4 regions of the Streptomyces sp. S07_1.15 genome follow, and region 4 is predicted to be linked to each of the others. Evidence: riboswitches for the same ligand, from Rfam matches in the RefSeq annotation. Region 4 holds a riboswitch; each other region holds the start of a gene.

Evidence for each region. A riboswitch is a leader RNA that binds a small molecule or an ion and turns the genes downstream of it on or off. The one in region 4 is predicted to bind cyclic di-AMP.
Region 1: it holds a riboswitch for cyclic di-AMP, as region 4 does, so the genes downstream of both, LIX60_RS16670 (M23 family metallopeptidase) here and LIX60_RS31675 (transglycosylase family protein) in region 4, are expected to answer to the same signal.
Region 2: it holds a riboswitch for cyclic di-AMP, as region 4 does, so the genes downstream of both, LIX60_RS07410 (M23 family metallopeptidase) here and LIX60_RS31675 (transglycosylase family protein) in region 4, are expected to answer to the same signal.
Region 3: it holds a riboswitch for cyclic di-AMP, as region 4 does, so the genes downstream of both, LIX60_RS29355 (transglycosylase family protein) here and LIX60_RS31675 (transglycosylase family protein) in region 4, are expected to answer to the same signal.

What each region holds. Positions count from the first base shown of each region.
Region 1 covers NZ_JAJBZK010000001.1:3,858,989-3,866,653, reverse strand. The annotation lists gene trmB (tRNA (guanosine(46)-N7)-methyltransferase TrmB) at 29-847, shown strand; gene LIX60_RS16680 (PrsW family intramembrane metalloprotease) at 893-2,401, shown strand; gene LIX60_RS16675 (MFS transporter) at 2,535-4,049, opposite strand; gene LIX60_RS16670 (M23 family metallopeptidase) at 4,516-5,547, opposite strand; cyclic di-AMP (ydaO/yuaA leader) riboswitch at 5,559-5,726, opposite strand; gene LIX60_RS16665 (PP2C family protein-serine/threonine phosphatase) at 6,096-7,283, opposite strand; gene LIX60_RS16660 (hypothetical protein) at 7,601-7,665, shown strand, end outside.
Region 2 covers NZ_JAJBZK010000001.1:1,742,490-1,750,154, forward strand. The annotation lists gene LIX60_RS07400 (HPr family phosphocarrier protein) at 1-19, shown strand, start outside; gene LIX60_RS07405 (GntR family transcriptional regulator) at 270-977, opposite strand; gene LIX60_RS07410 (M23 family metallopeptidase) at 1,219-2,013, opposite strand; cyclic di-AMP (ydaO/yuaA leader) riboswitch at 2,028-2,247, opposite strand; gene LIX60_RS07415 (pitrilysin family protein) at 2,603-3,991, opposite strand; gene LIX60_RS07420 (pitrilysin family protein) at 3,988-5,367, opposite strand; gene LIX60_RS07425 (DNA topoisomerase (ATP-hydrolyzing) subunit A) at 5,571-7,665, shown strand, end outside.
Region 3 covers NZ_JAJBZK010000001.1:6,825,145-6,832,809, forward strand. The annotation lists gene LIX60_RS29335 (phosphoketolase) at 1-1,520, shown strand, start outside; gene gndA (NADP-dependent phosphogluconate dehydrogenase) at 1,635-3,083, shown strand; gene LIX60_RS29345 (rod shape-determining protein) at 3,247-4,278, shown strand; gene LIX60_RS29350 (adenosylcobinamide amidohydrolase) at 4,320-5,084, opposite strand; cyclic di-AMP (ydaO/yuaA leader) riboswitch at 5,522-5,740, shown strand; gene LIX60_RS29355 (transglycosylase family protein) at 5,745-6,959, shown strand; gene LIX60_RS29360 (transglycosylase family protein) at 7,343-7,665, shown strand, end outside.
Region 4 covers NZ_JAJBZK010000001.1:432,732-440,396, reverse strand. The annotation lists gene LIX60_RS01975 (cellulose-binding protein) at 1-824, shown strand, start outside; gene LIX60_RS01970 (F510_1955 family glycosylhydrolase) at 942-1,877, opposite strand; gene LIX60_RS01965 (PP2C family protein-serine/threonine phosphatase) at 2,055-3,278, opposite strand; cyclic di-AMP (ydaO/yuaA leader) riboswitch at 4,198-4,412, shown strand; gene LIX60_RS31675 (transglycosylase family protein) at 4,419-5,486, shown strand; gene LIX60_RS01950 (alpha/beta fold hydrolase) at 5,550-6,398, opposite strand; gene LIX60_RS01945 (hypothetical protein) at 6,668-7,665, shown strand, end outside.

The DNA.
Region 1 (7,665 bases), 3.4 Mb from region 4:
TGCGGGCCGCCGTAGAATCGGAGGCATTGTGTCCGATTCCCGTAACCACACGTCCCCGCCGGTGCCCGAGCCGCACGGCGCCACCCGCGCCGAGGCCGCCCCGCGGGCGGCGAACCGCTCCGAGCGGAAGCTGCTGTTTCCCGAAGGTCCCGCGGTCGACCCGGCCGGGTCGCACCACGAGCGCCGGATCCGGAGCTTCCGGCCGCGCCGCGGGCGCGTGACAGCCGGGCAGGGGGAGGCGCTGCGCCGGCTCTGGCCGACGCGGGGCCTGGACATCGACGGGCGGTCCACGCTCGATCTCGACGCCCTGTTCGGGGGCCTGCCCGTGGTGCTGGAGATCGGCTTCGGCATGGGGGAGGCCACCGCGCGGATGGCCGCCGACGACCCCGGCACCGGCATACTCGCCGCCGATGTGCACACCCCCGGCCAGGGCAATCTGCTGGCGCTCGCCGAGCGCGAAGGGCTGACGAACATCCGGGTGGCCAACGGCGACGCGATCATCCTGCTGCGGGAGATGATCGAGCCGGGCACCCTGGCGGGCCTGCGGGTGTTCTTCCCGGACCCCTGGCCCAAGAAGCGGCACCACAAGCGCCGGCTGATCCAGCCGGAGTTCGTCACACTGGCCGCGGACCGGCTGCGGCCGGGCGCGCTGTTCCACTGCGCGACCGACTGGGAGCCGTACGCCGAGCAGATGCTGGAGGTGCTGACCGCCTGCCCCGAGCTGGAGAACACCGTGCCCGGCGGCGGCTACGCCCCCCGGCCCGCGTTCCGTCCGGTGACGAAGTTCGAGAACGCCGGTCTCGGCAAGGGGCACCGCGTCCACGACGTCCTGTTCCGCCGCCGCTGACCGAAGGCCGCCGCACCGCCGGGCCCGTCTCGTTAGGGTCGGTGGATGCACCCGTCCCCACCCCCGCAGCGGCCCGGTCCCGCGCAGCCGCCGGTGCCGGAGTACCAGCCGCGTCCCCGGTTCGACGCCGTGCCCGACCGTGCGCAGTGGCGCTACCGGCCGCGCCGCGCGCTCTGGGAGAGCAGAGCGGTGCGCGTCGGCGCGCTGGTCATCCTGCTGGCGCTGTGCGGTCTGGTGATCCTCGCGCTGGTCCGGCAGCAGACCGGCACCCGGGGCTTCGTGGTCGGTCTGGGCCTCGCCGTGCTTCCCGTTCCCCTGCTGGTGGCGGCGTTCTGCTGGCTGGACCGGGTCGAGCCCGAGCCCTGGCGGAATCTGGCGTTCGCCTTCGCCTGGGGAGCGTGTGCCGCCACCCTCGTGGCGATTCTGGCCAACGGTCTCGCGGTGCGGTGGATCGTCGCGCGGGCCGGGGTCTCCTCGGCCGGTGACGCGGACACTTGGGGGGCGGCGGTCGTCGCCCCGGTGGTGGAGGAGAGCGCCAAGGCCGCGGCGCTGCTGCTGTTGTTCGTCTTCCGGCGGCGGGACTTCCACGGCATCGTCGACGGTGTGGTGATAGCGGGGATCACGGCCACCGGCTTCGCCTTCACCGAGAACATCCTCTTCCTGGGCACCGCCTTCGGCGAGGACGAGGCGCTCGGCAACTCGGGGTTCGAGTCCGTGACCGCGCAGACCTTCATCGTCCGCATCGTGCTGTCGCCGTTCGCGCATCCGCTGTTCACGTCGCTGACCGGGATCGGCTTCGGGCTCGTCGCGCAGCTCACGCCGCGGGCACGCGCCGGCCGGGTGCTGCTGCCGCTCTCCGGGCTGGCGACGGCCATGGGCCTGCACAGTGTGTGGAACGGCTCGACGTCCCTGGGCGGTCACGGCTTCATCGCGGTCTACGCCCTGTTCATGGTGCCGCTGTTCGTGGTGCTGACCACCGTGGTGATCCGCTCCCGGGCGGGCGAGCTGCGGGCCGTCCGGGAGTACCTGCCGGCGTATGTGGCGGCGGGCTGGCTCGCGCCCGCCGAGCCGCACGCGCTGGCGTCGATGCGGGCCCGTGCGGTCGCCCGGCGGCTCGCGCGCCGTACGCACGGCGCTCCGGCGGCCCGGGCCGTCTCCGAGTACCAGTCCTTCGCCACGGCCCTGGCCTTTCTGCGGCGGCGGGCCCACCAGGGCGCGGCGGGCGCGGACTTCGCCGTCCGCGAGCAGGAGCTGCTGCACCATCTGTGGCAGCGCAAGGCCCTGGCGCGGCCCGCCCTGCTGCACGCCGCGGCGGTCACGGCACCGGTGGCACCACCGCGGTGGCAGCCGTACGGGCCGGGGATGCCGTACGGGCCGGGGCCCGGCGGACCCGGGGTCCCGTACCAGCCGGGGCAGCAGGGGCAGCAGGGGCCGTGGACGGGGCCGCAGCCGGGAGCACAGCCGGGACCGTGGCCGCCGGGGCAACAGCCGCGGCCGGGGCCGTACGCACCGTATGGTCACGGCTCGTACGGCCCCGGCTCCCGCGGCCACTGAGCCACCGTCGCTCAGCCAGCCGCCGTGGCTCAGCCGCGGTCACTGAGCCACCGTTACTGAGCCACCGTCACTGAGTCGCGGGCACCCCTCCCCGGCCGGGGTCACCGATCCGGCGCGGGGCGCGGCACCGGTGTCAGCCCGCGGTACGGGGCGCCGGTCCCCCGGCGGCCCCGCTCGGCTCGGCGGTCCGCTGGGAGAGCGGGGTGGCGATGTCCTCCAGCGAACGCCGCTCCGCCGGCACGGCGAGCATGGCGGCCACCACACCGGCCAGGGTCATCAGCGCGGCACCGATCTGGAAGGCCAGCACGGTGTCGCCGACGACGCCCGACCCGGTGAGCTTCGCGAAGACCAGCGGGCCGCTGATGCCGCCCGCGGCGGTGCCGATGGCGTAGAAGAAGGCGATCGCCATGGCCCGGGTCTCCATCGGGAAGACCTCGCTGACCGTCAGATACGCGGAGCTCGCACCGGCCGAGGCGAAGAAGAGCACCACGCACCAGCAGGCGGTCAGGGTCCTGGCGGTCAGATGGCCGCCGTCGAAGAGCCAGGCGGTGATGAAGAGGAGCACACCGGAGAGGATGTAGGTGCCGGAGATCATGACCTTGCGGCCCACGGTGTCGAAGAGCTTGCCGAGCAGCACCGGGCCGAAGAAGTTGCCCAGCGCGATCACCGCGAAGAAGTAGCCGGTGGATCCGGTGCCCACGTCGTAGAACGTGGTGAGGATCGCGCCGAAGCCGAAGGTGATGGCGTTGTAGAGGAAGGCCTGGCCGATGAAGAGCGAGAAGCCGAGGACGGCGCGCCTGCGGTAGTGCGAGAAGACGGTGCGGGCGATCAGGCCGAAGCCGATGCTCTTGCGCTGGTGGATGGTGATCTCGCCGGCCGGCTCCGGGAGTTCCCCGCCTTTCTCGGCGGTGACCTGCTCCTCGGCCTCCCGGACCAGGGCTTCCGCCTCCTCGCCCCGGCCGTGGATGAAGAGCCAGCGCGGACTCTCCGGCACGTGCCGGCGGACGAGGAGGATCACCAGTCCGAAGACGACGCCCAGGCCGAAGGTCAGCCGCCAGCCGAGGTCCTTGGGGAAGATGTCGGTGTCCAGCATGACGATGGACAGCAGGGAACCGCCGACCGCGCCCAGCCAGAAGCTGCCGTTGATGATGAGGTCGACCCGGCCCCGGTAGAGGGAGGGGATCAGCTCGTCGATGGCCGAGTTGATGGCCGCGTACTCGCCGCCGATGCCGAAGCCGGTGAGGAAGCGGAAGACGAAGAACCACCAGCTGGAGAAGGAGACGGCGGTCAGCGCGGTGGCGCCGAGATAGACGGCCAGCGTGATGATGAACAGCTTCTTGCGGCCGTAGCGGTCGGTGAGCCGGCCGAAGAAGAGCGCGCCCAGACAGGCCCCGGCGACGTACAGCGCGGCGGCGACACCGGTGACCTGGCCGGAGCTGATCGGCAGACCGCTGCCCTCCTCCGAGAGCCGGCCCGCGATGTTGCCGACGACGGTGACCTCCAGGCCGTCGAGGATCCACACGGTGCCGAGGCCGATGACGATGGTCCAGTGCCAGCGCGACCAGGGCAGTCTGTCCAGCCGGGCGGGCACGGCCGTGGTGACCGTGCCCGTTCCCGCTCGTGCGTCCAAGGGGTAGTCCGCCGCCATCCCCGCACCCTCCGCTCGACTCCGGCCCGGGGCGGCGCCCCGGGCTCATCCGTGCATGCAGGTTCCCGGCGCCGTGCGATTCACGCCCCCGGGGCGGGTCGACCGACGCGGATCAGGGAGGCGGACAGGCCGGCAGCCCTGGCGTCGGGGGGACGCACCAGGGCTGCCGGAGTAGAGGCCCGCGCCGCGAGCGGGCGGGGAGACGCGGGGAGGTCGGAGGCCGGAACGGGGTCTGCCGGGACCGTCCGTGGAAAACCGCGGGGCACGGGGTTTGCGACGGGCGGGTGGGGCATACGCAGAAGCGGGACACGGGGTAACACCCGGAGGCCGGAGGGCGCGTCTGCGAGCGCGCCCTCCGCTTCCGGCCCCCGGACCGGGCCGAGCGAGCGTGGCCCGTCCGCGAACATGCCGCGGGATGCCGGAGGTTGACGGCTTGGGCTGCGGTGTGGTGGTGCGGTGGCGCGGTTCAGATGTTCTTGCCGTGGTCGCGGAGCCAGGCCGCGGGGTTGACCGGGTCGCCGCCGCCGGGCCGGACCTCCAGGTGGAGATGCGGGCCGGAGGAGTTGCCGGTGGAGCCGACGCGGCCGATCGTGTCGCCCGTGGTGACCTCGCCGGAGGTGACGGTCATCGAGGAGAGGTGGCAGTACCAGATCTCCGTGCCGTCATCGAGGGTGAGGATGATGCGGTAGCCGTACGAACCGGCCCAGCCGGCCTCGGTGATCGTGCCGCCGTGCACCGCCTTGACGGGGGTGCCGGTCGGGGCGGCGAAGTCCTGGCCGGTGTGGCTGCTGGACCACATGGAGCCGGACTCGCCGAAGCTCGAGGTGAGGGTGTAGGAGGAAAGCGGAAGCGCGTAGCTGGCGGCCAGCTTGGCCAGCCGCTCCTCCTCCGCCTTGCGCGCGGCTTCCTCGGCCGCCTTGCGCTCGGCCTCCTCGGCCGCCTTCTTCTTGGCCGCCTCGGCCTCCGCCTTCTTGGCGGCGGCGTCCTCGGCGGCCTTCTCCCGCGCGGCCTGCTCGGCGGCCAGCCGCTCGGTGGTCTCGGCGACGCTCTGCTGCTGCTCGGCCTGGCGCATGATGCGGGCCCGCAGGGCCTCACCGGCGTCGGCGCCCTGAGCGATCTCGTCCGTGGTGAGCCCGGCCTGCGACAGCGGGGCGCGGCTCGCGGTGGCGGAGACGTCGTTGGAGCCGCCGACCAGGGAGTCGATGGCCGGCAGCTTGTCCGTCACCGGGGAGAGGTCGGGCAGCGAGATGGGGGCCGGGGGACGGTCCTTGGCCGTGGCCATGCCGCCGGCGCCTACAGCCGCGATCACCCCGACGCCCAGGACGGCGCCGCTCCGGGCCATGCCTCCGCCGCGCTGTTTGACGACGCGGTGCCTGCCCCGGACCGGGGCGGTGGAGTCGGCGGTGGGATTCCACTCACCGACGGGCTCTCCGTCGAAGAGGGGTCCGGAGGTGGACGGACCGGCCCACGTCTCGGGGGCAGGGCTGCTGGACGCCACGGAGGCGCACTCCTTTCCTTCCTTCTCGCCTACCGGGTTAGCTGACGGGTTCGGAGCAGGAAGGTCTCCTACGGTTCCCTCCTCGCGGAGGGGCCCGATTCACCCCAAGGATTGGTTCCCCGGTTCCCTTGGTGCAGGTGGTGCTGTTCCGCGCATGCGGGATTCGGCGACTGCGCAGGCGGTGCCACCCTTGGTGGCGGCTGGGACGACCGCGCTGCGTTATCGAACGTTAATTGACGGAGCCCCCGTATTCCAAGCCGTTCCGGCTGATCTTTTGGTAATGACCCCACGGAGAAAACGGACATCGGCCGCCAGAGCCGGGCGAGTTGACCGGGCGCCGGAAAACCTGTTCCCGCTGATCGTGCGTCAGTCGTTATCGCCCGGACACCTGTCGTCACGCAGCGTTGCGGAGGCCGGGTGGCGGGCGTGAGGGGCGGGGCGCCGGAGCGGACCGCAGGGGCCCGTGGCCCCGGCCCGGCAGTCTGGAGATCCGGCCGTGGGGAGGTACGGCAGCGGGGAGGTCCGGCGGCGGTCCGGGGATCCGGCGGTCAGGAGCGCCGCTCGGGGACGTCCGTGACCGCGAGGAGCGCCATGTCGTCGTGGGCGCGGCCGCCGGTGTGCAGGGCCACGTCCCCGACGAGGGTGTCCAGCAACTCCTCCGGGTCGCTGAAGGACCGTCCGGCCAGACTGAGTTGGGGATCGTAGAACTCACCGGCACGGTTGCGGGCCTCCGTGACGCCGTCGGTGAAGAGCAGGAGGGTGCACCCGCGCGGAAACACGATCTCCTCCACCCGGTCCGGCTCGGTCCGCAGCCACGCCAGGCCGAGCGGTACGGCGGGCACTTCCGGTTCGACGGCGCACACGGCGCCGTCCCCGGTGAGCATCAGCGGGGCCGGGTGGCCGCGGTTGAGCAGCCGAAGCCTCCGGGCCGACAGCCCGGAAGCGCTCCCGCCGGGAGCGCCGGATCCACCCGGGTCCGCCCCGAGGGAGCCCTCGTGCGGGATCTCGGCGAGCACGGCCGTGGTGAACCCCTCGGCCCGCTCCAGCCCTTCCCGGCGCTTGGCCTCCCGCACGAGCGCGACCTCCAGCCGTTCCGCGATCCCCGTCAGCTCCGGCTCCTCCTCGGCCGCTTCCCGGAACGCCCCGAGGACGATCGCGACCGCGCCCACCGCCTCTATGCCCTTGCCGCGTACGTCACCGACGATGAGCCGCACCCCGTGCGGGGTGGACTGGACCGCGTAGAGGTCGCCGCCGATTCCCGCGTCCGCCTGCGCGGCCTCGTAGCGGGCGGCGACGCGCAGCCCGCCGATGCGGCCGGCAGGGGCCGGCAGCACGGCCCGCTGGGCGGCCTCCGCGACGTTCCGGACGGAGGCCAGTGCGCGGTGGCCGTGGCGCACCACACGGTTGATGAAGACGGCGAGGCCCGCCACGGTCACCACCGTGGCGGTGTCGAGCAGTGACTGGTACTGCCCGACCGTGCCGTGCAGCAGAGCGATCCCGAGCATCGCCAGGCTGGAGACGACGGCCGTCAGGATCGTGGCGGGGCCGGTGTAGAGGGCCGCGGCGACCATCGGCGCGGCCGCGAAGAACGGCGAGCCGGTCAGCTCCGGCGGTGCCAACAGGCCGAAGGCCAGGCCGCCGACGATCAGGACGCCCGGGATCCAGCAGGGGAACGGAGCACCGCGGAACCGTGTCCCGCCGTCGCCCCTGCTGCACAGCTGTCCTCGCTGCACCACCTGTGATCTCCTGCCCGGTCCCGGTCCGTCCGGTTACGGAACGACACCGCGCCCCCTGCCACCCTCGGCCGTTCCGGTCCGGAGGGCGAATCCGCGTCCGCCGTTCGGGTGACGGGCCGCGGTGGCACGGGCGGTGGCACGGACAGCGGCAAGGGCCGGGGCGGGGCGTGGGTCAGGGGCGTGGGTCAGGGGCGTGGGTCAGGGGCGTGGGCGGACGGCAAGCGCTGGGTCCACCGGGCCTCACCGTCGGCCTCCGCCCGGAGTCCGGTGACTCCGGACCCGGTGGTTCTTGCCCCCTTTCGTGTAGCTTCGAAGATATGAGGAGCACATCGCGCAATGCCGTGCTCGGACCGGTGCTCGCCCTGCTAGCGGCCCTTCTGGT
Region 2 (7,665 bases), 1.3 Mb from region 4:
GCTGCCGGAAACGGTCTGAGACCGGGGCCGCCGGGAGCGGCGAACGGCGCACACCGGAGCCGCGGTTGCCCCTCGGGGGCGGCCGCGGCTTCCGTGTGCGGCCCGTGCGCCCCCGCGAGGGCGTGCCGGGAAAACAATCCGGCACCCTTACGGCAGCCGCTTCTTCTCGTCCACCCGATATCCGCGTCACCGCCCCGTATACGCGTCCCGTCCGCACCTTCCCCGCTTCTCCGCCCTCTTTTCCCCACGCCCGCATTACGCCCGCGTTGTTAATTCTGGACGCGTTCCGTGTTGACGGATTGTTTCGGATTCCTCACCGCGGCCGGACGGCGGAGCCGGCTGCCGTCCGGCGGCGCGAGTTCGGTGTGCGCCGCCACAAGGGCCCGGGCACGCGCCGCGTCCCCCCGCGCGACGGCGTCCACGATGGCGCCGCGCTCCGTCCAGGTGTCGGCCGTGGGCGCCGACCGCGGGGCCGCGTACACCCACGCGATCTTGCGGCGGACCTGGGTGAGCAGGGCGATCAGGCTCGGACTGCCCGAAGCCTGGGCCAGCGTCTCGTGGAACCAGGCGTCCAGCGAGCGCAGATCCGCCGCCTGCCCGTGGCGCGCCCGCTCCCGGCCGAGCGCCACCAGCCCGCGCAGCACCTTGAGATGCGCCTCGGTGCGGCGCTGCGCCGCCCGCCCCGCGGCCAGGGGCTCCAGCAGGGAGCGGATCTCCAGCAGGTCGGCGGCCTCCCGCTCCGTCGGCTCGGCCACACAGGCGCCCGCGTGCCGCCGCGTGGTGACGAACCCCTCGGACTCCAGGGCCCGCAGGGCCTCCCGCACCGGGACCCGCGAGACGCCGTAGCGGCGCGCGAGCAGTTCCTCGGTGAGGCGGCTGCCGAAGGGATACGTCCCGGCGACGATGTCGTCGCGGATCGCATGGCGCACCGCGTGCGCCGGAATACGGCGGCCGGCGGGCGGCGAATCACCGTTCATCTCCGACTCCGCATTTCCGGACCTCCACTGGAATTCCCGTGGAACACAGGGCTCGACATTCCCGAACTGTATTGCAGGACGCGGAATATGGTGCCGGGGATGCGCGCCGGTGGAGGCGATCCGGCCAGGAAACCGGCCACGGCGGGAGGCGGCCGGGACGGACCGCAGGGCCCGGGCCGTCCGGAGCCGGATACGCGAAGACCCCGGCCGGGTGGGCCGGGGTCTCGCCTCGCGCCGGGCGTCAGACCGAGACGCCGTGCGACCGCAGGTACGCGACGGGGTCGATGTCGGAGCCGTACTCGGCGGTGGTGCGGGCCTCGAAGTGGAGGTGCGCACCGAAGGAGTTGCCGGTGTTCCCGGCAAGACCGATCTGCCGGCCGGGCGTGACCGCCTGGCCCGCGGTGACATTGAGGGCGGACAGGTGCCCGTACTGGGTGTAGGTGCCGTCGTTCATCCTGATGACGACGCTGTTGCCGTAGGAGCCGTCCCAGCCGGCCTCGACGACGGTGCCCGAGCCCACGGACTTGACCGGGGTGCCCTCGGCGGCCTTGAAGTCGATCCCGGTGTGGCTGCCGGAGGACCAGGCGGCACCGGAGGCGTGGTACTGGGTGGAGACGAAGCTGCCGTCGACCGGCATCACGAAGGTGTTGAGGCGCTTGCGCTCGGCCGCGCGGGCGGCCCGCTCCTTGGCGGCGCGCTCCTCCTTGGCCCGGGCGTCGGCGATCCGCTTGGCCTCGGCGGCCTCACGCCTGGCGGCGGCCTCGGCCCGCTCCATGGCGGCGGCCACGTCGGCGGCGGACTGCTGGGCCTCGGCCTGGTCGCCGATCCGCTCGCCGAGGGTGTCGTCGAGGACGACCGCCTGGCGGAGCCCGGTGTCCGCGGCCCCGCGGGCACTGTCGTCGGCGGCGAACGCCGGGGAGGCGAGCGTGGCGGCCACGCCGCTGGTGGCGAGGGTGGCCATGCCGGCGACGCGCGCGGGGCGGATGCCGCGACGGCTCGGACGGCGGTGCTTCCCGGTGGTACGGGTGGGCGGCATAGGGTGCGGCTGTCCTTTCCTTCCTTCTCGCCTACCGGGTTAGCTGACGGGTTCGGAGCAGGAAGGTCTCCTACGGGCCCCTCACGGGGAGGCGCCCGATTCACCCCAAGGGACCGGACCGTTCCCGTACCGCCGTCGGCGGCGTGGGGCGGCCCGTCCCGCACCGGTGAGGTACGGGAAGGAGGGTCCCCGGCTCCCCTGGCTCGCGCCATGGGGACTCGGCGATGACTGCCCGGTGCCGCGGTTTGCGGCGAAGTGCCCGGCCGGACAGCCGGATCGACGCTAAGACGGACGGCTCCGCCGCGCCAAACGAAACCGGCTTATTGTTGCGGAGGCCACAGGAGAGAACGCCCGCACCGCGGCAAAACGGGCCAAAGGGCGGTGCTCCCCGCCGCACGGAACGGCGGAATCGGCGCCTCCGCCGGGCCCGCCTCCGGAGCCCCCGCCCGGGCCCCGTGCGCCGTACCGGCGTGACGGGAAACGGCCGTGACGGACCGCCGGTTCCGACGGTGCGTCACGGCCGCCTGTCCGGCAGGTCGCGCGCTGCTCGACAGCTCGCGTCCCGAACGCCGGTGACCGGACCGGTCGTTCAGCCGCTGACGACCTTGACCTCCCCGATGCCCAGCGCCCGGACCGGCTCCTCGATCGCGGAGGCGTCCCCGACCAGCACCGTCACCAGGTTGTCCACCGGGAACGCGCTGACCGCGGCGGCGGTGGCCTCCACTGTGCCGGCCTCGGCGAGCCGGGCGTACAACTGCGCCTGGAAATCGTCCGGAAGGTACTGCTCGACCTGGTCGGCCAGGGTCCCGGCGACGGCCGCGGCGGTCTCGTACTTCAGCGGCGCGACCCCGACCAGGTTCTGCACGGCCACATCGCGCTCCTCGTCGGTCAGCCCGCCGGCCGCGAGGGTGCGCAGCACCTGCCAGGTGTCCTCCAGGGCCGGGCCGGTGACGTCCGTGGCGACCGAGCCGCTGATGGCCAGCAGCGAGGCGCCCGTGCCCTCGGGCGTCGAGCGCAGCACCTGGCCGAAGGCGCGCACGCCGTAGGTGTAGCCCTTCTCCTCGCGCAGCACCCGGTCCAGGCGGGAGGTGAGCGTGCCGCCGAGGCAGTAGACGCCGAGCACCTGGGCCGCCCAGACCCGGTCGTGCCGGTCGGGGCCGACCCGGCCGATGAGGACCTGGGTCTGCACCGCGCCCGGCCGGTCCACGATCACGACCCGGCCGGTGTCGTCCGCCGTGATGGCCGGTACGGGGCGGGCCTCGGCCGTGCCGCCGGTCCAGGTGCCCAGGGTGCCGGCGAGGACCTCGGCCAGCGCGATGCCGGTGAAGTCGCCCACGATCACGGCGGTCGCGGTGGCGGGGCGGACGTGCGCCGCGTAGAACGCGCGGACGCCGGCCGCGTCCACCCGCGCGACGGTCTCCTCGGTGCCCTGCCGGGGCCGGGACATCCGGGACTCGGCCGGGAACAGCTCCTTGGAGAGCTCCATCGCGGCCCGGCGGGCGGGGTTGGCCAGCTCGTGCGGGATCTCGTCGAGACGGTTGCGGACCAGCCGCTCGACCTCGTCCTCGGGGAAGGCCGGGGCCCGCAGGGCGTCGGCGAGCAGCCCCAGCGCCTTGGCCAGCCGGGAGGCCGGGACCTCCAGGGAGACCCGGACCCCGGGGTGGTCCGCGTGCGCGTCCAGGGTGGCGCCGCAGCGCTCCAGTTCGGCGGCGAACTCCTCGGCGGTGTGCCGGTCGGTGCCCTCCGAGAGGGCGCGCGCCATGATCGTGGCGACGCCGTCGGTGCCCTCCGGCTCGGCCTCCAGGGGTGCCTGCAGATTGATCTCGACGGCCACCACCTTCTGGCCGGGGCGGTGGCAGTGGAGCACCGTCAGCCCGTTGGGCAGGGTGTCCCGCTCGGGGGTCGGGAAGGCCCAGGGCGTGGGCTCCCCGGCGCGCGGCATCGGGTGGTACGTCATGGTGGTGCCGGCGTCGCTCACTGGGCCGCCTCCTTCTCGTCGGTGCCGTCGGTGCCCTCGGTGCCGTCCGCGCCGTCCCCGGACTCGTGTCCGGGCCCGGTCGGCTCGTAGACGAGCGAGGCGCGGTTGTCGGGACGCAGCCGCGCCGCCGCCACCTCCCGCACCTCCTCGGGGCCGACCTCCAGCAGCCGCTGTACCGCCGTCAGCGCGAGCTGCGGGTCGCCGAAGAGGACGGCGTACCGGCAGAGCTGGTCGGCGCGGCCGCCGACGGTGGCGAGCTGGTCCAGCCACTCGCGCTCCAGCTGCGCCTGGGCGCGCTCCATCTCCTCGGGGGTCGGGCCCTCCTCGGCGAACCGGGCCAGCTCCTCGTCGACCGCCCGTTCGATGGCGGGGATCTCCACACCGGAGGACGCCTTGACGTCCAGCCAGCCCATCGAGGGGGCGCCCGCCAGCCGCAGCAGGCCGAAGCCCGCGCCGACGGCGAGGCGGTCCCGGCGGACCAGCCGGTTGTACAGCCGGGAGGACTCGCCGCCGCCGAGGACCGTCAGGGCCAGATCGGCGGCGTCGGCGGCGCGGGTGCCGTCCTCCGGGAGCCGGTAGGCGGACATCAGCGCGCGGGCCGGGACCTCCTCGCGCAGTTCCTCCCGCAGCTCCCCGCCGATGATGTCGGGCAGGGCGCCGTCGCGCGGCGGCTGCTTGCCGTCGTGGCCGGGGATGGAGCCGAAGTAGCGCTCGATCCAGGCGAGGGTCCGCTCGGGGTCGATGTCGCCGACGACCGCGAGGACGGCGTTGTTCGGCGCGTAGTACGTCCGGAAGAAGTTCCGGGCGTCCTCCAGGGAGGCGGCGTCGAGGTCGGCCATCGAGCCGATGGGGGTGTGGTGGTACGGGTGGCCCTCGGGGTAGGCCATGGCGGTCAGCTTCTCGAACGAGGTGCCGTAGGGGACGTTGTCGTAGCGCTGGCGGCGCTCGTTCTTCACGACGTCCCGCTGGTTCTCCATGCTCTCGTCGTCGAGGGCGACGAGGAGGCTGCCCATGCGGTCGGCCTCCAGCCAGAGCGCGAGTTCGAGCTGGTGGGCGGGCATGGTCTCGTAGTAGTTGGTCCGCTCGAAGCTCGTGGTGCCGTTGAGCGAGCCGCCGGCGCCCTGCACCAGCTCGAAGTGGCCGTTGCCCTTCACGTTCGCGGAGCCCTGGAACATCAGGTGCTCGAAGAGGTGTGCCAGGCCGGTGCGGCCCTGGACCTCGTGGCGGGAGCCGACGTCGTACCAGAGACAGACCGCGGCGACCGGGGTCAGGTGGTCCTCGGAGAGGATCACGCGCAGACCGTTGGCCAGCCGGTGCTCCGTCGCTGTCAGGCCGCCGGACCCGGCCTTCTCGGTGGCCGTGTGACCCATGGGCATGTACGTCCCTTCGATCGCGGGTGAGGGGTGCGGAGATGATGAGTGCTGCCACTGTATGCAAGCGGCCGGAGACCTGCCGAAGTTCCCGTAGCGTGCCGTTCGGACGGGTCGTGGGCCGCACTGTCCGCGGCGGGGTCCACAATGGTCCGCGTCACCAACCCCCGCCCAGCGAAGTTTCGAAGTCCTAAGGAGCAGCAGCCGCGATGGCCCGCCGCAGTACGAAGACCCCGCCTCCCGAGGAATTCGAGGAGCGCATCCTCGACATCGACGTCGTGGACGAGATGCAGGGCTCCTTCCTGGAGTACGCCTACTCGGTCATCTACTCGCGCGCCCTCCCCGACGCCCGCGACGGCCTCAAGCCCGTCCACCGGCGCATCGTCTACCAGATGAACGAGATGGGCCTGCGGCCGGACCGCTCGTACGTGAAGTGCGCACGCGTCGTCGGCGAGGTGATGGGCAAGCTCCACCCGCACGGCGACGCCTCGATCTACGACGCCCTCGTGCGCATGGCGCAGCCGTTCTCGATGCGGCTCCCGCTGGTGGACGGCCACGGCAACTTCGGCTCCCTGGGCAACGACGACCCGCCCGCCGCCATGCGGTACACCGAGTGCCGGATGGCCGCCGCGACCTCCCTGATGACGGAGTCGATCGACGAGGACACGGTCGACTTCGCCCCCAACTACGACGGCCAGGAGCGGGAGCCGGCCGCCCTGCCGGCCGCGTATCCGAACCTGCTGGTGAACGGCGCCTCGGGCATCGCGGTGGGCATGGCGACCAATATGCCGCCGCACAACCTGGGCGAGGTGATCGCCGCCGCCCGGCATCTGATCAAGCACCCGGGCGCCGATCTGGCCACGCTGATGCGCTTCGTGCCCGGCCCGGACCTGCCGACCGGCGGCCGGATCGCCGGGCTGGCCGGCATCCGCGACGCCTACGAGACCGGCCGCGGCACCTTCAAGATCCGCGCCACGGTGGCGGTGGAGAACGTCACCGCACGCCGCAAGGGCCTCGTCGTCACCGAACTGCCGTTCACCGTGGGACCCGAGAAGGTCATCGCCAAGATCAAGGACCTGGTGGGCGCCAAGAAGCTCCAGGGCATCGCGGACGTCAAGGACCTCACCGACCGGTCGCACGGTCTGCGGCTCGTCATCGAGATCAAGAACGGCTTCAACCCGGAGGCCGTGCTGGCGCAGCTCTACAAGCTGACGCCCATGGAGGAGTCCTTCGGCATCAACAACGTCGCGCTGGTGGACGGCCAGCCGCTGACGCTGGGGCTCAAGGAGCTGCTGGAGGTCTATCTGGACCACCGCTTCGAGGTCGTCCGGCGGCGCAGCGAGTTCCGGCGCGGCAAGCGCCGCGACCGGCTGCACCTGGTCGAGGGCCTGCTGACCGCGCTGATCGACATCGACGAGGTCATCCGGATCATCCGTTCCAGCGACAACTCCGCCGAGGCCAAGCAGTCGCTGATCGCCCGCTTCTCCCTGAGCGAGATCCAGACCCAGTACATCCTGGACACCCCGCTGCGCCGGCTGACCCGGTTCGACCGGATCGAGCTGGAGTCGGAGCGGGACCGCCTCAACACCGAGATCGCGGAGCTGACCCGCATCCTGGACTCCGACGCGGAGCTGCGGAAGCTGGTCTCCTCGGAACTCGCCGTGGTGGCGAAGAAGTTCGGCACCGACCGGCGCACGGTGCTGCTGGAGTCGGCGGACGCCCCGGTGCAGGCGGTGCCGCTGCAGGTCGCCGACGACCCGTGCCGGGTGCTGCTCTCCTCCACCGGCCTGCTGGCCCGTACCGCCAACGGCGAGCCGCTGGAGGGCGGTTCCACGAAGCGCGTCAAGCACGACGTGATCGTCTCCGCCGTCCCGGCCACGGCCCGCGGCCATGTCGGCGCGGTGACCTCCATCGGGCGGATGCTGCGCCTGTCCGTGATCGACCTGCCGCAGCTTCCCGACACGGCCTCCGCCCCGAATCTGTCCGGGGGCGCGCCGATCGCCGAGTTCCTCACCCTCGACGAGGGCGAGGAACTCATCTGCCTGACCACGCTCGACGAGAGCTCCCCCGGGCTGGCCATCGGCACCCGGCAGGGCGTGGTGAAGCGCGTGGTGCCGGACTATCCGGCGAACAAGGACGAGTTGGAGGTCATCGGCCTCCGGGACGGCGACCGGGTGGTCGGCGCGGTCGAACTGCGCACGGGTGACGAGGACCTGGTCTTCGTCACCAGTGAGGCGCAGCTGCTGCGCTACCCGGCCTCCCAGGTACGGCCGCAGGGCCGCGCTGCGGGCGGCATGGCCGGGG
Region 3 (7,665 bases), 6.4 Mb from region 4:
TCCTGCGGACGCCCAAGGGCTGGACGGGACCGGCCACCGTCGACGGCAAACCGGTGGAGGGCACCTGGCGCGCCCACCAGGTACCGCTGTCCGGCCTGCGGGAGAGCCCCGGGCATCTGCGGCAGCTGGAGGAGTGGATGCGCTCCTACCGGCCGGAGGAGCTCTTCGACGAGCAGGGCCGGCCGCTCCCCGAGGTGCTGGCCCACGTCCCCGCGGGGGACCGGCGGCTCGGCTCCAACCCGCACACCAACGGCGGCCGCCTGCTGCGCAGCCTGCCGGTGCCGGCCATCCGGGACTACGCGGTCAAGGTGCCCGAGCCGGGCGCCACCCTGCACGAGCCCACCCGGATCCTCGGCGGGCTGCTGCGCGACCTGATGCGGCGGACGGAGAAGAGCCGCGACTTCCGGCTGTTCGGCCCGGACGAGACCGCCTCCAACCGCCTCCAGGACGTCTACGACGCGACCGGCAAGGGCTGGCAGGACGAGATCCTGTCCACCGACGAGCATCTCGCCCGCGACGGCCGGGTGCTGGAGATGCTCTCCGAGCACAACTGCCAGGGCTGGCTGGAGGGCTATCTCCTGACCGGGCGGCACGGACTGTTCTCCTCCTACGAGGCGTTCATCCACATCGTGACGTCCATGGCGAACCAGCACGCCAAGTGGCTGAAGGTCTCCCGCCAACTGCCCTGGCGGATGCCGCTCTCCTCCCTGAACTACCTGCTCACCTCGCACGTCTGGCGGCAGGACCACAACGGCTTCTCGCACCAGGACCCCGGCTTCATCGACCACATGGTCAACAAGGACCCGCAGACCATCCGGGTCTATCTGCCGCCGGACGCCAACACCCTGCTGGCCGTCGCCGGGAAGACCCTCGACAGCCGGGATCTGATCAATATCGTCGCGGCCGGGAAGCAGCCCTGCTTCGACTGGCTCTCCCTCGACGACGCCGTCAACCACGTGGAGCGCGGCGTCAGCGTCTGGGACTGGGCCGGCAGCGACACCGGCCGGGAGCCGGACGTGGTCCTCGCCGCCGCGGGCGACGTGCCCACCCAGGAGGTCATGGCCGCGGCCTCGCTGCTCCGCGCGCATCTGCCCGATCTGGCCGTCCGGGTGGTCAATGTCGTCGACCTGATGCGGCTGCTGCCCCACACGGAACATCCCAGCGGGCTGAACGATCACGGGTTCGACGCCGTATTCACCGCCGACAAGCCCGTCATCTTCGCCTACCACGGCTATCCGTGGCTGATCCACCGGCTCACCTACCGGCGGAACGGCCACGCCAACATCCACGTCCGGGGCTACAAGGAGCAGGGCACCACCACGACACCGTTCGACATGGTCGTGCTGAACGACATGGACCGCTACCGGCTGGTGATGGACGTCATCGACCGGGTGCCCGGGCTGGCACTCCGGGCGATCGGGGTCCGCCAGCTGATGAAGGACAAGCGCAACGAACACCGTTCGTACATCCGGGAGCACGGCCAGGACATGCCCGAGATCCGCGAGTGGACCTGGGCCTAGCGGCCCGGTCACCCGCGGGCCGGCCCGCGGAGGTACGGCGGGCCGCCGGAAGCGCGGCGACCGCAGCAGACGCACAGACGCGGGGCCACCCCGCCACCGAGGGAGTCTTGAGATATGGCAGACACCGGGACGAAGGCGCAGATCGGGGTCACCGGGCTGGCGGTGATGGGCCGCAACCTGGCCCGCAATCTCGCCCGGCACGGCCACACCGTGGCGCTGCACAACCGCACCGCGACCCGGACCCGGGCCCTGGTCGAGGAGTTCGGCCACGAGGGCACCTTCCTCCCGTCCGACGACCCGGCCGCCTTCGTCGCCTCGCTGGAGCGGCCCCGCCGCGTGGTGATCATGGTGAAGGCGGGCATGTCCACCGATGCGGTGATCGACGAGTTCGCCCCGCTGCTCGAAGCCGGCGACATGATCATCGACGGCGGCAACGCCCACTTCGAGGACACCCGCCGCCGGGAGGCCGCGCTGCGCGAGCGCGGCCTCCACTTCGTCGGCACCGGGATCTCCGGCGGGGAGGAGGGCGCGCTCAACGGGCCCAGCATCATGCCCGGCGGCTCGCCCGAGGCCTACGCCGCGCTCGGCCCGCTGCTGGAGGACATCGCCGCCAAGGCCGCCGACGGCACGCCCTGCTGCACCCACATCGGTGCGGACGGCGCCGGGCACTTCGTCAAGATGGTGCACAACGGCATCGAGTACGCCGACATGCAGCTCATCGGCGAGGCCTACGACCTGCTGCGCCAGGTGGCCGGCTACCGGCCCGCCGAGATCGCGGAGATCTTCCGCACCTGGAACACCGGCCGCCTCGACTCGTATCTCATCGAGATCACCGCCGAGGTCCTGGCCCACACCGACGCCGCGACCGGCCGGCCGTTCGTGGACGTCGTCGCCGACAGCGCCGGCCAGAAGGGCACCGGCCGCTGGACGGTGCAGACGGCGCTCGACCTGGGTGTTCCCGTCTCCGGTATCGCCGAGGCGGTCTTCGCCCGCTCCGTCTCCGGCCACGCGGGGCTGCGGCAGGCCGCCGGGGGCCTGCCGGGCCCGCAGCGCGCGACGCTCGGGGCGGAGGACGCCCGGCACTTCGCGGACCAGGTGGAGCAGGCGCTCTACGCCTCGAAGGTCGTCTCCTACGCCCAGGGCTGGAACATGATCGACGCGGCCGCCGGCGAGTACGGCTGGACGATCGACCCGGGGGCGGTGGCCGCGATCTGGCGCGGCGGCTGCATCATCCGGGCCGCGTTCCTCGACCGCATCCGCGCCGCTTTCGACACCGACCCCAAGCTGCCCACGCTCCTGGCCGACCGCGAGTTCGCGGGGGAGATCGGCGCGGCGCAGCGGGACTGGCGCACGGTGGTCGGCACGGCCGTGGCGTACGGGGTGCCGACGCCCGGCTTCTCCGCCGCCCTCGCCTACTACGACGCGCTCCGCGCCGAGCGGCTGCCGGCCGCGCTCACCCAGGGCCAGCGCGACTACTTCGGGGCGCACACCTACCGGCGCGTGGACCGCGAGGGCAGCTTCCACACGCTCTGGGGCGGAGACCGCTCGGAAGTCGCCGGCTGACGCCGGGAGGGCGGCCCGCGGCGGGACGGGCGGCGGGGCCGTGCGGGCGGCCCCTGCGGGCCGATCATCACACTTTCGAGGGAGTGAGGGGAGCGCCTCGCCCGCCGCCGGCCCCGTCCGCGCGAGTCTGACCCGGAGAGCAGCCGTCCGGAAAGGACTCCCCATGCGCTGGTCCCGCACCTCCGGCGGACCCCCCGTAGCGGTGGACCTCGGCACCTCCCGCCTCCGCGTCCGCGGGCCGCGCGGAGGCCACCGCTACGACGGCGCGTCCGTCATCGCGGTGACCACCGGGTCCCGGCAGGTGGTCGCCGTCGGCGACCAGGCGGGCCGGATCCTCGGCCGCACCCCGCCGGACATCGAGGCGGTGGTGCCGCTCAGCCGCGGTGTCGTCACCGACTTCGACGCCGCCGCCCTGCTGCTCCGGCACGCGCTGGGCGACGGCGGCCCCTCCCGGCGCGGTCTGCTGCCGCCGGGGGTCGTGACGGGCGTCCCCGCGTCCGCCACCGAGGTGCAGCGGATCGCCGCCGAGGAGGTGCTGCTCCAGGCCGGTGCCCGCTGGGTGCGGCTGCTGCCCAAGGGGATGCTCGCGGCCCTGGGTGCCGGGCTGCCGCTCTGGGACTCCGGCGGCACCATGATCGTCGACATCGGCGCCGGGACCACGGAGATCTGCGCCTTCGCCTTCGGCACCCTGGTCTCCGCCGAGTCCTCGCCGGTCGCGGGCGACGCCGTGACGTCCGCCCTGGTCACCCACCTCCAGCGCGAGCACACCCTGGCGCTGAGCACCAGCGCGGCCGAGGCCGTCAAGACCGGTCTCGGCCGGGTGGCGGAGACCGCGCCCGGCACCCGGCTGCCGGTCCGGGGCCGGGACCGCGTCACCGATCTGCCCAAGACCGTCTCGGTCGCGGCGGGGGAGCTGCGGGACATCATCGAGCCGGAGATCCGGCGCATCGCCCGGCTGGTCGTCACGGCCATCGGCAACTGCCCCGGCGGCGTCGCGGACGACATCGTGGAGCGCGGGCTGGTGGTCACGGGCGGCGGGGCGCTCTTCGACGGCCTCCCGGACCGGCTGGGGCGGGCCATCGGCATGACCGTCCATCTCGCCGCGGCGCCGCGCTCCTCCGTACTCGACGGGGCCGCGCGCTGGATCGACGAGGTGGACCCGGCCGCCCGCCGGCAGATGCTGGCCCCGCTGTGACGGGCACCGCGGCCGCCGGCCGCCCCCGCGCCGGCGGCGGTTCAGACCTCCGCGCGGCAGCCCGGCAGGGAGCGGGGATGCGGCGCCGGCCCGCCGAGGCCCGCCGCCGTGCGTTCCCGCTCCCGCCGGGCGCCCTCCCGTACGGCGGTGTGGACGGCCCGTGCCAGCCGCGCGCCCCAGAGCGACCGCGGCCCGCCGAAGGCCTCAGGCTCCTCGCCGGGCCGGGCGGCGCGGGCCGCGACGCACACCGCGTCCGAGGGGGTGCCGGAGCAGTCGAAGCCCGCGTCGAGCAGGGCCTGGACCTTGGCCTCGGTCGCCGTGGCCACGGCGTTGACGAGTGCGGCGTCGCCGAGCGGGGCCGGTACGGCGACGACGATGTTGATCGTGCCCGGCGGCGGGGGTGCCGGGGAGCCCGGGTCGGGGGAGGCGGCCCAGCCGGAGACGCCGATGCCGGTGGTCACCAGCGCCTCCACACCGCCGTCGGCGGCGCGAGTGCACGCGTCCACCTCGGCGGCCGTCATCAGCCCCACACCGGGCCCGGCCAGCCCGGCGTCCCGGGCCAGCCCGGCCAGATGGCGGGCGGGATCGGTCCGGGTGTAGCCGGGGCGCACCTGGGCGTTGAGCACCCAGCCGCGTTCACCGAGGCCGCCGCCGAGTACGGCGCTGCTGGCCATCCGCCAGCCCGGCCCGGCGCGCCACAGCAGGGCGTGGCGGCAGGCTCCGTCCTCGGTGCGGGCGAGCCGCTCGGCCCGCAGCAGGACCGGTGCGGGCGCCGCCGCGGCGCGGGGCAGGGGGGTGGTGGTCACGGCGGCAGTCCTCCGTCGGCCGGGTCCGGGAGGCGGCCGGGGAGTGGCCCGGCGCCCGGTGGCCATGATCGTAGACGCCGGCCGCGGGAAGGGGGCGGGCAGCCCGGCGGCGACCCCGGCCGCCGCTCCACTCCCGCCCGAGAACACCTCAAAACGGACAAAACATTCACCGGTGACGCGCTTCACAGAATGCGGAGGGGAAAGGTGACGCAATGCATCCGAATGCCGCTGTTCCGTCGAGGATGTAACCCTCTGCTGTTTCCGGGCGGCGAACGGCGAGGATTTTCGTCGCTCTTTGCCGGGAGTTGTGCGCACCGCGTCACGCCATCCCCGCAAATACCGCCGGTAAACACCCGGCTGTCCGACTTCTCCTTGCTTTGGTGAAAACCGAGCGCTTACGTTTGCCGCTGCTCCGCCGAAAGCTTGGCGGGCATTCTTCCTCCGGAACGCCGAATCCTGCCGCCGGAGGAGGGAAACCACGACGCACCACGGCAGGAGCGGGGGACCCAAAGGTAAGTCGCCGGACCGTGTGACACACCACACGGTGCGGCTCGGGGTGAAGACGCGCAGGCCGGCCGAGCCGGCCGACCGAATGCGTCCGGGCAACTCCAGCCCGAACCCGACAGCTCACCTCGTAGGCGTAGGAGAGGAAATACCCCTATGTCTCGCGGACGTCATCGCCGTACTCGCACCAGCCGTCTTTCCATCGCCACGCTCGCCGTCACCACCGGTGGCGCGGGCCTCGTACTCCCCCTCGTCGGCGCCTCCGGCGCCAGCGCCGCTTCGGTCGGGACCTGGGACAAGGTCGCCCAGTGCGAGAGCACCGGTAACTGGAGCATCAACACGGGCAACGGCTTCTACGGTGGCCTGCAGTTCACGCAGAGCACCTGGGCCGCCTTCGGTGGTACCGAGTTCGCGCCGCGCGCGGACCTCGCCACCAAGGACCAGCAGATCGCGATCGCCGAGAAGGTGCTCGCGGGCCAGGGCCCGGGCGCCTGGCCGGTCTGCTCCGTCAAGGCCGGTCTCACCCGCGGTGGCGAGGCCCCCGCCGTCGACACCGGCGCCAAGCAGCAGGGCCAGGCCGCGGACACCCCCAAGGCCGAGGCTCCCGAGGCGGAGGCCCCCAAGGCCGCGCCGAAGGCCGAGAAGAAGGCCGCCAAGCCGTCTCCGTCGGACGCCGGCACCGCGAAGACCTCTTCGTACACCGTCGTCAGCGGTGACACCCTTGCCAAGATCGCCGAGGCCAAGGGCGTCGAGGGTGGCTGGGAGAGCATCTACGAGGGGAACCGCGAGGTCATAGGCGGTAACCCGAACCTGATCTTCCCGGGTCAGAAGTACTCGCTGGACGGCGAGCAGGCCGCTCCGAAGGCGGAGGCCCCCAAGGCCGCGCCGAAGGCCCAGAAGTCCGAGGCCAAGGCCCCGGCCAAGGCCGCCGAGAAGCCGGCCGTCCAGCAGGCCCAGGCCAACGCCGCGGGCTTCAGCGCCCCGGTCGCCGCTTCCCCGAGCACCCCGTACCGGGCCTCGGGCGGCAGCTGGTCCAGCGGTTACCACACCGGCGTCGACTTCTCCGTCGCCACCGGCACCTCGGTGAAGTCGATCGGCTCCGGCACGGTCGTCTCCGCGGGCTGGGCCGGCGCGTACGGCAACGAGGTCGTCGTCCGGCACGCCGACGGCAAGTTCAGCCAGTACGCCCACCTGTCCTCGCTGTCCGTCTCGGCCGGCCAGACCGTCCAGGGCGGCCAGCAGCTCGGGCTGTCCGGTTCCACCGGCAACAGCACCGGCCCGCACCTGCACTTCGAGGTCCGGACCGGCCAGGGCTACGGCTCCGACGTGGACCCGCTGGCCTACCTGCGGGGCAAGGGCGTCTCCATCTGACCTCCCCGCACCGCACAGCACCATCCGAGGTGCCCGTTCCCGCCCCGCGGGAACGGGCACCTCGCCCGTTTCCGGCCGGGCGCGCGGGCCGGTGGCCGGAAAAGGAGGGGAAGCCGCCGCGGAATTCGATCTTCCGGGGCGAAGAGCGGACGGCCGGCCGGCAGCTGCCGGCGCACCAGGGATCAGCAGGGGTTACACCGGGAAACAGGCCTTCCCCCGCAGCGCTCCTTTTCAAGATTCACTTCTTCGAAATCCGATAATCGTCCCGCAGATTCCCGGAATCGGTTGTGACGCGGAATGCGCCCGCCTATCTTGGGCACGGCCCGCGAACTCCCTTGCGCGGCCGCCTTTTTCGGCCCCAGCGCAGGAGAGGACCCCAGCCGATGCCCCCCACCCGCGGACGGCACCGCCGGCACCAGCCGAGCCGTATCTCCCAGGCGTCGTTGACCGTCACCGCCGGAGGCGCGGGCATCGCCCTCCCGCTGGTGGCCGCCGCGAGCGCGAGCGCCGCCTCCGCCGACACCTGGGAGCGGGTCGCCGAGTGCGAGAGCGGCAACGACTGGGACATCAACACGGGCAACGGCTACTACGGCGGCCTCCAGTTCTCGCAGAGCACCTGGGAGGCGTTCGGCGGCACCCGGTACGCGCCGCGCGCCGACCTCGCCACCCGGGCGGAGCAGCTCGCGACAGCCGAGAAGGTCCTCGA
Region 4 (7,665 bases):
CGGCCGTCATCGTCTACGGGGGCTTCGGCGCGGACACCTCCACGATCAAGGCCGCCGGTGCCGCCGTCATCAGCTTCGACCCGTTCGCGGTCGGACGGGAGGGCACGCCCCGCAACAACAAGCAGGGCGCCTTCTACAGCGTCTACGGCTCCAACAGCAGCACCGGGCTGCTGATGGCCTGGGCCTGGGGCGTCAGCCGGATCATCGACGTCATCGAGCAGTCGGACGGCAGCGTCCTCAAGGCCGAGGGCACCGGCGTCACCGGGTGCTCCCGGTACGGCAAGGGCGCCTTCGTGGCCGGTGCGTTCGACCAGCGCATCGCCCTGACCATGCCGATCGAGTCGGGCACCGGCGGCGCTCCCATCTTCCGCGGCATCCCGCGGGAGAACGGCGCGCAGCCGCTGAGCAGCGGCTACGGAGAACAGCCGTGGCTGGGCGACGCCTTCGGCTCCTACACGAGCGACCCGTCCAGGCTGCCGGTGGACACCCACGAGATCGTGGGCATGGTCGCGCCGCGCGGGCTCTTCATCATGGAGAACCCGCACATCGACTGGCTGGGCGCCGGCTCCGGGAGCGTGGCGGCCCTGGGCGGAGCGGAGATCTACAAGGCGCTCGGTGCCGGGAGCAACATCACTTACTGGTCCGACATCCAGGACGGCAACCACTGCGCCAGCCGGTCCGAGTGGCGCGGCCCGCTTCAGCAGCACATCCAGAAGTACATGCTGGGGACGGGCAGCAGCTCGGGCACGATCAGGATCTCCAGCAAGAAGCCCGGCAACCTCTCGCAGTGGAGGAACTGGCAGACCCCGACCCTGACCGACTAGCCCCGACCGGGCCGATGGGGAGGCGGGAACCGCCCGTCCCCGTCCCCGTGACCGACCGGCCCTGAGGCGAGTACCGGAGCCCGGCGTGCGAGCGCCGGGCTCCGGTGTTCTCCGGTGTCAGTCCTCCGACGTCGCCAGCCGCCGGGTGAAGGACTTGCCGCCGTCGCGGGATTCGTACACCCCGCTCTGGGTGGCGGCCAGGACGCGGTCGGCGTCGACGGCCGTCAGCGCCTGCGCCTGCCCGCCCGGCACGGTCCCGGCCTTCTTCCAGCTCGTGCCACCGTCGGTGCTGCGGTGCACCGCGCCGTCGGGGGCGATCCCGTACAGGGCGTCGCCTTCCGCCCAGGAGAGGTGCGTCAGCACCGGCTCGCTGCCGGCGCCGAAGGTCTTGCCGCCGTCCGTACTCCGCGCGACGCCGCTCTGGGTGGTGGCCAGGACGGTGCCGGGGTCCTCGGGGCTCACGGCGATGTCCAGGGCCGCCACTTCGGCGCGCTCGTCCCACTTCTTGCCGTCCTCGCTGACGCGCAGCAGACCGGCCGTGCTGTCGTAGCCGTAGATGGTGCCGTCGACCTCTTCGAGGGAGTGGAAGTCGGATTTGCCCGCGAGGGAGAGGGAGGTCCAGGTCTTCCCGGCGTCGGTGCTCCTGATCAGCCCGCGGTTGGCGTGGTCGCCGCTTCCCTCGGCCGGGTGGCCGCTGCCGAGGAAGGTGTCCTTCCCGGCGACGGTGAAGCCCATGTAGTCGGCGGTGTCGCCCACGCGCTCGGAGGAGCCGTCGTCGTCCACCGCGATGACTCCGCGGTGCGTGGCGACGTAGAGCCTGCCGTCGCCGGGATTGACGCCGAGCCCGTGGATGTGGCTGATCCCGCTGACCGAGCCCTCCGAGCCGTGGGAGTGCTCGGCGGACTCGGTGGACTCGGCGGACTCGGCGGAGGACGCACCGCCGCGCCCGTCCGGGCTCGAGTCGTCGGAGCAGCCGGTCAGGACGGCGGCCAGCAGGATCGCGGCAGCGGCGGCCGCGGTGGCCGCGGAGCGGGGACGGGAGCGGGCGGGCATACGGAGATCCTCGGGTCGGAACGGCGTGGGCTGCGTGCGGTCCGGCGTGCGGCGCACCCGGTGGTGAACCGGGCGGAGCCGTTCACCACCATCTCCTCCAACGTACGGCCTGTGCCGCCGGTGCCGGCCCGGAGGGCGCGGGAGCCTCGGAACCGGGACGGGCCCACGCGCCCGCCTTCAGGGGACCAGCTTCTCCTGGCGGCCGCCGGCCCACTCGGCCAGCAGCACGGTCGCGTCGTCGTCGAGCCTGCCGTCGTGGTGCTCGAGCACCGCGTGCATCAGACGGCGGAGGGTCTCGTGCAGGGGGAGTTGCCCGTTGGCGTGGTGATGCATGACGAAGTCCACGAAACGGGTCATGCCGAACTGTTTGCCGTCGGCGCCGCGAGCCTCGGTGATGCCGTCCGTGTACAGCAGGAGGCGGTCGCCGGGCTCCAGCTGTTCCTCGCAGACGGTCACCGGAAGCCCCAGGGAGGCGCCCATCGGGCCGGCCGGGGGGCAGGCCAGCTGGGACGGCCGGCCACCCGCACGGATGATCACCGGCAGGTGGTGGCCGCGGTTGACCCAGGCCAGCCGCCCGGTCTCCAGATCGAGGTCGGCCAGGATCCCGGTGATGTAGCGGCTGGTCCCGAACTGCTCGTTGAGCGTCTTCTCCACCAGCCGGCTGGACTCGGCCAGGGAGGCACCCTGACGGCGGGCGTTGCGGCAGGCGGACACCGCCACGTTGGCGGTGATCCCGGCGGTGGTGTCGTGCCCCATGGCGTCGAAGATGCCCAGGTGCAGATTGGTGCCCGTGAGGGCATAGTCGTAGGCGTCGCCCCCGACCTCGTAGGCCGGTTCCAGGGCGGCGGTGACGATGGCGTTGTGGCCGGCGAAAGCGGGGGGCGGCGTGAGGTTCCACTGCATCTCCGCGGCCACGTTCATCGGCCTGCTGCGCACGAGACGGGCGTACGAGTCGCTGAAGGACCGCTTGCTGAGCAGCAGCAACGCCACCATCGAGGCCAGATGGCGGACCGCTTCCCGGCTCTGCCGGTCCTCCGCGGCGGTGTCCGCGCGCATCATGCCGAGGCGCTCCACCCCGTCGGTGACCGGGACCCACCACCGGCACCGGCCGTGAGCCCTCTCCGGGGCGGGTTCGCTGACGACGGTCACGTTCTGGTACGCGCGGCCCGGCAGCGTGCCGTCGACCGCCACTTCCGCTCCGCCCTCGCCCGCGTCCGCTCCCCGGCCGGTCAGCTGCCGCAGCACCTTCTGCTGGAGGTCCACCGCGAACAGCGCCACGTCGTGCAGGCCCACGGTCTCGGCGTGCGCGGCCACGACGTCCGGCAGCTGCTCCAGCGCCGTGGTGTGGCCGGCCTGCATCAGGTCGGTGAGCACCTTTCCCACCCGGACCGCGTCGGTCACGGTGTCCGCCTCCTTCCGGTCACGGAGACTCCGCGGGCGGTACGGCGGCCTTCCGGACGCCATCGGCCGGTTCCGCCCTTGACCGCGGAGATAGTTCCGTTTACCCATCACCCCGGATGTCACCCGGTGCTTCTGGAACGGCACGCCCCGGGAGGGCAGGAACCGGCGCTGAGCAGCACGTCAGAGCCCTTCTTCGGGCCTCTCCATCCCCGGCGCGGACCACTCCCGGCCGCCGATCCGGAGCGGGTGCGTGTACGGACGGTCGCTGTGTCGTCGGGATGCGTGACCGGGGCGGAGGAGCGGCTGTACCGGAGCGGCGGGCCGCCGCCGGGCGGCGGCATCCCGTGCGCAGGGCCCGGCGACCAGCTGCCCGGCCGGGGGGTACGGCAGCCGGCACCGCGGCCTCGCATCGTCCCCGCCCCGCCCCCGTCACGCCCACGACTTCGCCGGCCGGCCCGATGGGCCAACGCGCCGACGCACCCTACTCGTTGACGCCCGGATTGCTCATGGCACCCCGCGCCCGCGCGCCGGGAGCTGGGAGGACCGGCCCGAGAAGAGCCATCTGCGCGGGTAATTTCCGATTCGGTGGTGTTCGGGAGGAAAGTCAACTCCGTTCGGAATGGCGCCGGTCTGAGCTAAACCTCTCCTGAGGTGTGTCCCGGATCACATGTTCCGCTCTCCGTCCGCATACCCCGGGGAGATCCCCGGCCGCGTTATTCCCCGATTCTCTTTCCCCCGCCGAGATTTGAGCGCGCGAAGGGTTCCGGCCCTTTCACGCTCCGGTGAAGATCCGGTGCGCACGGTGTTCGCATGAGCGGTGTCGGCCGCGGTCCGGAATGGGGTTGCTTTCCCTCACCTTGTCTTTACCAAATCGCTGTGTTTATGTGTCCTCGCCTCCGCTCGACGGCGGGGGCTCCACCGCCGGAACACGCCGAGTCCTGCCGCCCGGCCGGTGGAGAAACAGCAGATCAGCGCGGCAGGAGCGGGGAAACCACAAACTGCCGTACCGCGCGCTCCGCCCGGTCCGGCTAGGGGTGAAGCCAATTCCCGAATACGCCCCGGGCGTCAGGGGAATTGGCCGGGCAACTCCAGCCCGAATCCGACAGCTAACCTCGCAGGCGTCGGAGAGGACGCACAACTATGTCTCGTGGCCGCCACCGTCGTCCGCGCACTTCAACGATTTCCCGTCAGGTCTCCCGCGTTTCCGTGGTTCTCACGGCCGGCGGCGCGGGTGTTGCCGCCCCCCTGCTGACGGCGGGCAGCGCGAACGCCGCTCCCGTCGCCGTCTGGGACGAGGTCGCCGCCTGCGAGAGCAGCGGCGACTGGGCCGCCAACACCGGCAACGGCTACTACGGCGGACTGCAGTTCTCCCAGTCCAGCTGGGAGTCGGTCGGCGGCACCGAATACGCGTCGCGCGCCGACCTCGCCACCAAGGACCAGCAGATCGCCGCCGGCGAGAAGCTGCTCGCCGTCCAGGGCCCGGGCGCCTGGCCCACCTGCGGCCCCAAGGCCGGACTGTCCCGGGACTCCGGGGCACCGGACATCGACACGGCCGCACAGCCCGAGGCGGCCTCCCCGGCCAAGCCGAAGGCCGCGCAGCCCAAGGCCGCCCCCGAGGCCGGGCGGAAGCGGACCGGTCCGGAGTCCTACACCGTCGTCAGCGGCGACACCCTCCACCGGATCGCCACCGCGTACGACGTCGACGGAGGCTGGAAGACCGTCTACGAGACCAACCGGGAGACCGTGGGCGACAACCCGCACCTCATCTTCCCCGGCCAGGAGCTCTCCCTCGACGCCTCCCGGCCCGGCGGTGCCGGACACAGCGGCGATGCGGCGCAGCAGGCGAAGCCCGCGGCCCCCGCCCCGTCCGCCTCCGGGAAGTCCTACGCGAACAACCTGGACGGCTGGATCCGCGAGGCCCTCGACATCATGAAGCAGCACGGCATCCCCGGCACCTACGAGGGGATCCACCGCAACATCATCCGGGAGTCCAGCGGCAACCCGAACGCCATCAACAACTGGGACATCAACGCCCAGAAGGGCACCCCGTCCATCGGCCTGCTGCAGGTCATCAAGCCGACCTTCGACGCGTACCACGTCCCGGGCACGGCCAACAGCCAGTACGACCCCGTCGCCAACATCGTCGCGGCCTGCAACTACGCGGCCGACCGCTACGGATCGATCGACAACGTCAACGGCCCGTACTGAGCCGCGGGCGAAAGGGCCGGAAGGGCATGTGCGCCCCTTCCGGCCCTCTCGCGTGTCGCGGGATCAGTTCCCGAGGAAGTTCATCAGCGCCTCGGTGACCTCCTCCGCATGGGTCCACAGCAGGCCGTGCGGTGCGCCCTCGATCTCCACGTACTCGGCGTGGGGGAGCAGCTTGCGCAGCGGCCGGGCGGTGGAGTCCACGGGCAGGATCCGGTCCCCGGTGCCGTGCAGGATGAGCGTGGGCAGGGCGAGTTCGGCGATACGGGCCACATCGGCGCGGAAGTCCGTCGTCCAGGTGGCCACACAGGCCAGGGAGGCGTGCGGGGAGGCGCCGGCCGCGGTGTTCCAGCTCGCCCGGACGGCCTCCTCGCTGATCCGGCTGCCCAGGGTCTCGTCGAGGTTGTAGAAGGCCTTGTAGAACTCGGTGAAGTAGGCGTAGCGGTCCCGGCTCACCGCGGCCGCGATCTCCTCGAAGACCTGGCCGTCCACCCCGTCCGGGTTGTCGTCGGTCTTGAGCAGGTAGGGCTCCAGGCAGGCCAGGAAGGCGGCCTTGGCCACGCGCTCCGAGCCGTGGGTGGCCAGATAGCGGCCGACCTCGCCGCTGCCCATGGAGAACCCGGCGAGGACCGCGTTCCGCAGGTCCAGGGTGGTCATCAGGGTGTGCAGGTCGGCGGTGAAGGTGTCGTAGTCGTAGCCGGTGGTGGGCCGGCCGGAGCGGCCGAAGCCGCGGCGGTCGTACGTGATCACCCGGTACCCGGCCTCCAGCAGGGCCGGGAGCTGCTTCTCCCAGGAGTCGCCGTCCAGCGGGTAGCCGTGGATCAGGACCACCGGCTGTCCGGCGGGGTCGCCGTGGTCCTCGTAGTAGAGCTCGATGTCGGTGCTGTTCTCACGGCCGACGGTCACTAGGGGCATGTGCGGATCTCTCCTGACGTGGTGTCCGATGCGGGTATGGACGGAGAGTAGGCAGGAAGGGTTGCCCGGCCGCGGAGGCGCACCACCGGGCGGAAGCGCACCGCGCCCCCGGCCGCGCGGCGGCGGCTGTCCCGGCGGGCACGCGGGGCGTCCCCCGGGCCCGGGCGGCTGCCCGGAAGGGAACCGCTCCGGGCCGTACGTCGTGGTAAGCACCGGGAGACGGCTCCGCGGACACGCGGGGCCGAGGGGCGGGAACGGGAGGGGACGGCATGGCCGGACACGGCGCGGTGCGGATCGACGGGAACAGTCTGCTGCTGGGCGGCGGGGTGAGGGTCCGCTTCATCCGGACGCTGCGCCTGCCCGAGACCGGGACGCATCCGCTGCCGCCCGGCCTCGGCGAGTTCCCCGTGCGCCGCGTCGAGGACCACGCCGGCACCGCGCCGCAGGCGATGCGGGAGCGCGGCGGGGTGCTGCTGCCCGTGTATCTGCGGGAGGCGATGTGGCTGAGCTTCGCGGGCAGCGCCGAACCGGCCGCACTCCAGGTCGGCGTCGGCAAGGTGTGCGCCGTCTCCGGCGAGCCGTGGACCGGCCGGCTGCGGCGCACGCCGCAGAACTACGTGGTCCTGCCCCGGCAGCCCTGGCTGGACGGCATCAACTCCGGCAAGGGGACGGTGCGTCAGTTCGTCGCCGTACCGCTGGGCATGGGCGCCACGGTGGAGGGCCAGGTGACGGGCGAGGAGACCTGGGGCGGCGTGCAGCTCCAGTCCTTCCCCCTCTCCGGCCCGGCGCTGGCGGCGTGGCGCGAGGAGCAGCGCCGGCGCGCCGAGCGCCAGGCGGCCGTACGCGCCCGGTACCGGAGCGCGGCGCCCCCTCCCGGCTCCGCCGGAGCCGACGGGCCCGCTTTCGCCGCCGCGGCCGCACCCGCCGGAGCGCCCCCGGCCCCCGGCGCGGCGGCCCCGCGTGCGGCGGCGGCCATGGGCCTGGGTGTCGGGGGCTCGATGCGGCAGGAGGTGTACCGGGACGACCGGCCGCTCTCCGACTGGTCGGAGGAGCCGGCCGGGCGTGTCTTCGTCCACCTGGTGACCCCGCCGGAATGGCGCCGCATCACCGGCGAGGAGCCGCCCCCGTCCCCGGTGGACCGCGCCGCGTACACCCGCGCCGGCCTGCCCTGGTACGACTACTACGACGAGGACGCCACCGACCTGGCGCCCACGGACACCCTGGGCGGGGTCGAGCCGGTGGGCGAGTGGCTGGGCGACGACCACAC